3 regions of the Paenibacillus sp. 4624 genome follow, and region 2 is predicted to be linked to each of the others. Evidence: riboswitches for the same ligand, from Rfam matches in the RefSeq annotation. Region 2 holds a riboswitch; each other region holds the start of a gene.
What was found. Region 2 has a riboswitch for S-adenosylmethionine ahead of ABIE27_RS23685 (methionine ABC transporter ATP-binding protein). Riboswitches for the same ligand answer to the same signal wherever they lie in the genome.

Region 1 (2,276 bases), on a different contig from region 2:
CGAACCTGTTTCGCTTGCCAAACTGGATGCAGAGATGCAGTCTGGCTCAAGCTTTTTGCTTCAAAATGTGTTAAATGCAGATGGTGAGGATAAATTTTCAGGGGGCAGCATCTTTAAAGCTAAAACAACGAAATTTATCGGGGAGCTTCACCAAACCGACCTTGAAGCATTATCTTGGATTAAGCCTGAGGAAAAGGCGGGCGGGGTCATCAAAACATATAGTAAGGAAGGCTTCACGGTTCTCTATGAGATCAAGAAAAAGACTATAAAAATCATTCCAAAGGTGGTTGGTGGCGATATTTCATTCCACGTCAAGGCAGAGTCGGAAGGCTGGTTAATGGAGGACTGGCGTTCCCCTGAAAAAGAAGAAAAGGGAGCCTATCTTAAGGAACTGGAGAAGGATTTTGCTAAAATCGTAGATCAACAGATTGATCAAATGCTCTATAAACTCCAGCATACGTATAAAGCTGACGTTGCCGGTTTTCGGGACAGTATCCGAATCCATTATCCAAAAACGTGGAAGAAGGTAAAAGATAACTGGGATGAAGTGTTTGCGACAGTACCTATTACGTATGAGATTAAAACGAATATTGTCAATCCAGGTTCCTCTACAGAGTAGCTTGATGCACCAATCGGAATGCTGTATGTGTTCACTTCGGCTCCAAGGAAAGGATCAAAAGCTCGCTTGGGGAAGCTAATGTTTATTTAAATGTTGACACATCAGGCAGCAGTCGATATAGTTATACAAAATCATTTTCTTATCCAGAGAGGTGGAGGGACTGGCCCTTAGAAACCTCAGCAACAGATCTGAAGGATACTGTGCTAATTCCAGCGGGTGAAAGCCTGATAGATAGGAGCGTTTGTTTTTATTTGTCAGTCGCGGCGCACTCTTAGGGAAGAGTGGGTCTTTTTTGTTTGTTCTGGATGAAGAAGCAGGGAGCAGGTTATATGGAGAATAGTAGCGATAAAGGTCAATTTCAGCGAAAAATGCAAACAAGGCATGTAGTTATGCTCTCTCTTGGCGGGGTCATTGGAACAGGTCTGTTCCTTAGCTCAGGGTATACCATTCAACAAGCAGGACCGCTCGGTACGATTTTGTCCTATCTGATCGGTGCTTTGGTGGTGTACCTGGTGATGCTCTGTCTTGGCGAACTATCTGTGCATATGCCGGAGACGGGTGCATTTCATAGTTATGCGGCTAAATACATTGGACCAGCTACAGGATTCACGGTGGCTTGGCTGTACTGGCTTACTTGGACCGTAGCGCTCGGATCGGAATTTACAGCCGCGGGACTGCTTATGCAGCGCTGGTTTCCGTCCGTGAACGTTTGGATCTGGAGTGCGCTGTTTGCCCTGATGATCTTCCTGTTCAATGCGTTCACGGTAAAACTTTTTGCCGAATCAGAATTTTGGTTCTCCTTGGTGAAGGTGATGACGATTATCATCTTTATTATTCTTGGTGGTGCCGCCATGTTTGGTATTATTCCTATGGCAGATGCTGAACCGGCTCCGTTCTTTTCCAACATTACAGCGTCTGGGTGGTTCCCATACGGGGCAACTGCGATCCTGATGACCATGCTGGCTGTCAATTTTGCCTTTTCGGGTACTGAACTGATTGGTATTGCCGCAGGAGAAACGGAAAATCCGGAAAAAAACATTCCAAAAGCCATTCATACCACGTTGTGGCGTTTAATTATTTTCTTTATTGGTACGATCGTTATTCTGTCTGCTTTGTTGCCGATGTCAGATGCGAGTGTGCTGGAGAGTCCGTTCGTTGCTGTCATGGAGCGAGTAGGTGTTCCGTATGCAGCCGACATCATGAACTTTGTTATTTTAACGGCGATTCTATCGGCAGCGAATTCGGGGTTATATGCTTCATCACGGATGCTCTGGTCATTGGCGGATAAAAAAACCATCTCTCCATGGTTTGCCCGTTTGACCAAACGCGGTGTACCGTTCAATGCACTTGTACTTAGCATGGCTGGTGGTGCACTGGCGTTACTGTCCAGCATCATTGCGCCTGGAACCGTTTATATTACGCTTGTTTCGATCTCAGGTCTTGCTGTGGTAGTTGTATGGATGAGCATCAGCGTGTCTCAGTACATGTTCCGTAGGCAGTATCTGCGGGAAGGACATGACGTAAAAGACCTGGTTTATCGAACGCCATTGTATCCAATCGTACCTATTGTTTCGTTTGTGTTGTGCCTGGCATCCTGTATTGGTATCGCTTTTGACCCGACGCAGCGGATTGCTTTATACTGTGGTATTCCATTCAT
Region 2 (2,276 bases):
AATAACACCGCGATCGACTTCACGCAATGTATTTTCAACAAGACGTGCAAAATACGGAGCAGCCGAGATCACAAGCGGTGGAATGACACCAAGCACACCTGTAGCTGTACCCACCAGCGTGCGTGTAAACGGAATAAGAGCAACAATTAAGATGATGAAAGGTACCGAACGTAAAATATTAACAAGAATAGATAATATGATATAAGTTATTTTTGAACCAGATGATGCCGAGCGGCCTGTCATAAACAGAATGACACCAAGCGGCAAACCCAAGAGAACAGTAAACAAACCGGATGCAGCTAAAATTTGTAATGTTTCAATCGAAGCTGTACCAACCTCTTCCCAGCGTACTTTGGAAAAATCCATTATCGGAGCACCTCCACATCAAGTCCTTCTGCGGTTAGTTCAGACAAGGTCTGCTCGATCGCAGCGGAGTCACCTTCAAAACGCACCGTCAGTTGACCATAAGGAACCTGTTTGATTGTAGAGATCGTACCTTGCAGAATGGCGAAATCCACACCTGTTTTGCGAACCGTTCTCGACAGAATCGATTCATAGGTTTTATTTCCAAGAAATGAAACCTTCACCAACTTGGAAGAAACACCTGCTGCCAACTCCGTTCCGGCGTTCGCCATAACCGTTTCCTCCAGTGCCAGTCCACCTTCGCTGTCCCGTGAGACAAAATCCCGTGTGATCGCATGCTGCGGTTTCATGAATACTTCCGTCACTGGCCCTTGTTCCACAATGCCACCTTGATGAATAACGGCAACCCGATCACAGATGTTCTGAATGACATGCATCTCGTGGGTAATCAGCACAATGGTCAGATTATACTTTTCGTTAATATCCAACAATAGCTTCAGAATCGAATTGGTGGTTTGCGGATCAAGCGCCGAGGTTGCCTCATCACATAGAAGAACACTCGGATCACTTGCCAGAGCTCTCGCTATCCCTACCCGCTGCTTCTGTCCGCCAGACAGCTGTGCCGGATATTTGTTACTATGCTGCTCCAACCCAACCAGATCAAGCATTTCCTTCACTTTGCGATCAATCGCGTCTTTAGGTGTATTCACCAGTTTTAACGGGAAAGCAACATTGTCATACACCGTTGCCGAAGATAGCAGATTGAAATGCTGAAAGATCATACCGATCTTGCGTCGTTGCTGCTGTAGTTCGCTTTTGCTAAGTTCGGTGAGGTTAATACCATCAACCCATACCTCACCCTCCGTTGGGCGCTCAAGTAAATTAATACATCGAATCAATGTACTTTTCCCTGCACCCGAGTGACCAATCACGCCGAAAATTTCACCCTTCTGAATAGTCAGATTAAGGTTCGCCAACGCTGTCGTTGTTTTGGCACGTCTGCCATATGTTTTGGTTAATCCAACCAGTTCAATCAATAGTACTGCTCCTTCCCCATCACCTACATATATCTTTACCCGAAGGAAGGGAAAACTCCCCGTTTTACGCAAAAAAAGAGCCCTTTGCAGATACAAAGATGGCTCTTCACGTGAAATGACCTTCTCATCTGCCAAAATCATGTGCAACATGATTCTGTAGGAATTAGCACCTAACATCAACAATGAAAACATTTATGCCATCATCGTTGATCGGTTGCCGGGCTTCATCGGGCCTGTCCCTCCGCCACTCTCGATAAGAGAAATATAAAGTTGTAGGATTATATAGTTTCATGTAGTTCATCATGTATAATGGCCGAACTGCATCAAATGCTGTATTAAAGACACGATCCCATGTAAGTTTCGATCTGGAACTCAGTATAATCAAAGTATTCCGATTTGTCAAATGGTATTATTTCAAAATCATTGATACGGCTAGCGTTTCAAAATCTGTTTACGCCAGATTCGATTGATGTATCGATAGGCCATATGCAGTGTTTCACAGACCATATCCACACCCTGTTGCATCTCCAGAAGATGCTGATCCAGATCCTCCAGCTTCACTTTGCCACGCAGCGTCTGATGTAACTGCCACAAATCATCCTGCATTTCCGAATTCATGTAATGAATCTCCATATTACGCCGCTTCCGCAATTTGCTCATCGGTTCTCGGTACGCTTCCTTGATTTTAATTAATTGTTGTGCCAACTCATGATGATCCCGATAATATTCGAATTGCCTCAGAACGGTATAATAGGAGAAATGCACTTTTGTTTTGGATGTATTTAGTTGGAAAATTTCATTCAAAACCGTACCTAATTTGTCCAGTATCGCGAAACACCGAATAAAGGCATCTTTATAAAAATAAACGTACCGGGC
Region 3 (2,276 bases), on a different contig from region 2:
TGTATTAATGACCTCTTTTTGAGGTCCCAGTACTTTTTTCAGCCACAAAATCTCGCTTCGCAGACCGATAATCTCATTCAGATGTGACTTTTTGGTATGCATCAGAATGTCTTCCTCAAGTTTCTCAATTCGTGCTTCAATTCGATCACCAACGGTGAAGTAATTGTCTACGATCAAGTCAACGAGCAGGTAGAGAAGACGGTCGGGACTGCTGATTTCCTGTTCCCAGAGGATTGGCTTCAAGGTGCGCAATTCGCTGACCTTCTGTTTCGTTACACTGATGATAAAGTGTCTACCGAGAAAAAGGTTGACTGCGCGCAGGAAAATCTCTTCATCATCAAAACGAATGCTGTTGATCACGATAAAATAATGGTTTTCATAAATCTCAATCTTCGGACGCTGCTCTTCATCACTCAAGCAATCTTCTACAGCCAGATCATGCATGGAGAACAGTGGCTGAAGGACAGCCAAATCGTCCACGTCCGCGTCAATCCAGTAGAATCCTTCTGCTGGTGGAGTCAGCGCTTGCTGAATGTCATCCACCGGGATAAATACACCGTTGTTAACCAACCGGATTTTCATGTTATCTACTCCTTCTGCACCCGCCATCATGGCGGATTTCATCATTAATATGGGCGCAAAAGAACAGATCAGCCGGTCGGCAGCGGAGCCTGTTATGAGGACTTTACTGCGTCATCAATCTATAATCAAACGGAAGAAACGTCCCGCTGCCGACATGCTGATGTCAATTCTCTATGCAGTTGTTCGGAATTCGACTGCCAGTTGGGCCTCGGGTCGCCATCCATTTAATATGTCACCTCTCACATAAGGGCTTATAAACACTTGTCTAGTATACCGCTGGTCCATGGTGCTTTCAAGCGCAAAAATGTGTCTATTTCAAGCTCTGAGGCAGTGTATGAGGACGGATGATGAAGGGTTCCAAGTTTACTCCTAAAACGAACAACTGGTTCTTGACGTGAGGGCAGTAATGTTTTAAAGTAAAAGTTAATAAATTTGAATTATAATTGAATACAGCGAAATCTTATCAAGAGTAGGTGGAGGGACCAGCCCGATGAAACCCGGCAACCGGCGATAATATGCACGGTGCTAATTCTTGCAGCGACCAAGCATCCTTGTGATGCTGTTGTAACTGAGAGATGAGAGAGGCGCATATCTGTTTACATATGACCTTTCTCGGAATCCGAGAGAGGTCTTTGTCATATGCAGAGCTTCTCAGAGCGTGATTTTCGTACCAGATGCGACCCATGAAAAAGGAGGAGTCAACCCACTATGCCAATTAAAATTCCCGACACATTACCAGCCAAAGAAGTACTTGAAAGCGAGAATATTTTCGTCATGGACGAATCATCCGCGTACAAGCAGGATATTCGCCCGCTCCGTATCGCCATACTGAATCTGATGCCTACGAAGGAAACGACGGAAACGCAATTGCTTCGTCTGGTGGGTAACACACCGATTCAAGTGGATGTTGTGCTGGTGCACCCCAAGTCTCACACATCGAAGAACACATCTCAAGAATACCTGGATCTGTTTTATAAAACATTTGATGAGATCCAGCACCGCCGTTTTGACGGAATGATCATTACCGGTGCACCGGTAGAGCAAATGGATTTTGAAGACGTGAATTATTGGGAAGAGATTCAGGAAATCTTTGAATGGACCAAAACAAATGTAACTTCGACGATGCACATATGTTGGGCTTCTCAGGCAGGTCTATACCACCATTTTGATGTACCCAAAGTTCCGCTGGATGAAAAGTGTTTTGGCGTATTCCCACATACGATCAACAAACCTCATGTTCCGTTGCTCCGTGGATTTGATGAAGTCTTCAACGTTCCACACTCCCGTCACACCGAGATAAGACGCGAGGATATTGAGAAAAACGATAAACTCGAAATTTTGGCTGAGTCCGAAGAAGCAGGAGTATTCCTGGTTGCGACCAAGGACGGGAAGCAAATTTTTGCCACAGGACATGCCGAGTATGATCCGTTTTCATTGAAATGGGAATATGACCGTGATGTTGCCAAGGGATTGGATATCGCACTGCCGAAGTATTACTATCCAAAGGACGATCCTTCTCGGGTACCTCCAGCTACATGGCGTGCTCATGCTAACTTATTATTCTCTAACTGGCTCAATTACTATGTGTATCAGGAAACCCCTTACGATATTGGCCCACAAATCTAATCAAGATTACAGGAGGATGCAGTAATGGAAGATAACAAGTTGAAAATTGAAAGCCGTTTAGCTCAAAT

Region 1: linked by a shared signal. The riboswitch ahead of mmuP (S-methylmethionine permease) and the one ahead of ABIE27_RS23685 (methionine ABC transporter ATP-binding protein) in region 2 are both predicted to bind S-adenosylmethionine.
Region 3: linked by a shared signal. The riboswitch ahead of metA (homoserine O-acetyltransferase MetA) and the one ahead of ABIE27_RS23685 (methionine ABC transporter ATP-binding protein) in region 2 are both predicted to bind S-adenosylmethionine.

The regions. Positions count from the first base shown of each region.
Region 1 is NZ_JBNDJR010000027.1:14,460-16,735, reverse strand. Features, by position in the region: gene ABIE27_RS30650 (Ger(x)C family spore germination protein) at 1-619, shown strand, start outside; SAM riboswitch class I at 756-857, shown strand; gene mmuP (S-methylmethionine permease) at 949-2,276, shown strand, end outside.
Region 2 is NZ_JBNDJR010000011.1:210,468-212,743, forward strand. Features, by position in the region: gene ABIE27_RS23680 (methionine ABC transporter permease) at 1-366, opposite strand, end outside; gene ABIE27_RS23685 (methionine ABC transporter ATP-binding protein) at 366-1,400, opposite strand; SAM riboswitch class I at 1,522-1,660, opposite strand; gene ABIE27_RS23690 (Cthe_2314 family HEPN domain-containing protein) at 1,833-2,276, opposite strand, start outside.
Region 3 is NZ_JBNDJR010000008.1:229,556-231,831, forward strand. Features, by position in the region: gene corA (magnesium/cobalt transporter CorA) at 1-582, opposite strand, end outside; SAM riboswitch class I at 1,040-1,164, shown strand; gene metA (homoserine O-acetyltransferase MetA) at 1,291-2,208, shown strand; gene ABIE27_RS19445 (PLP-dependent transferase) at 2,233-2,276, shown strand, end outside.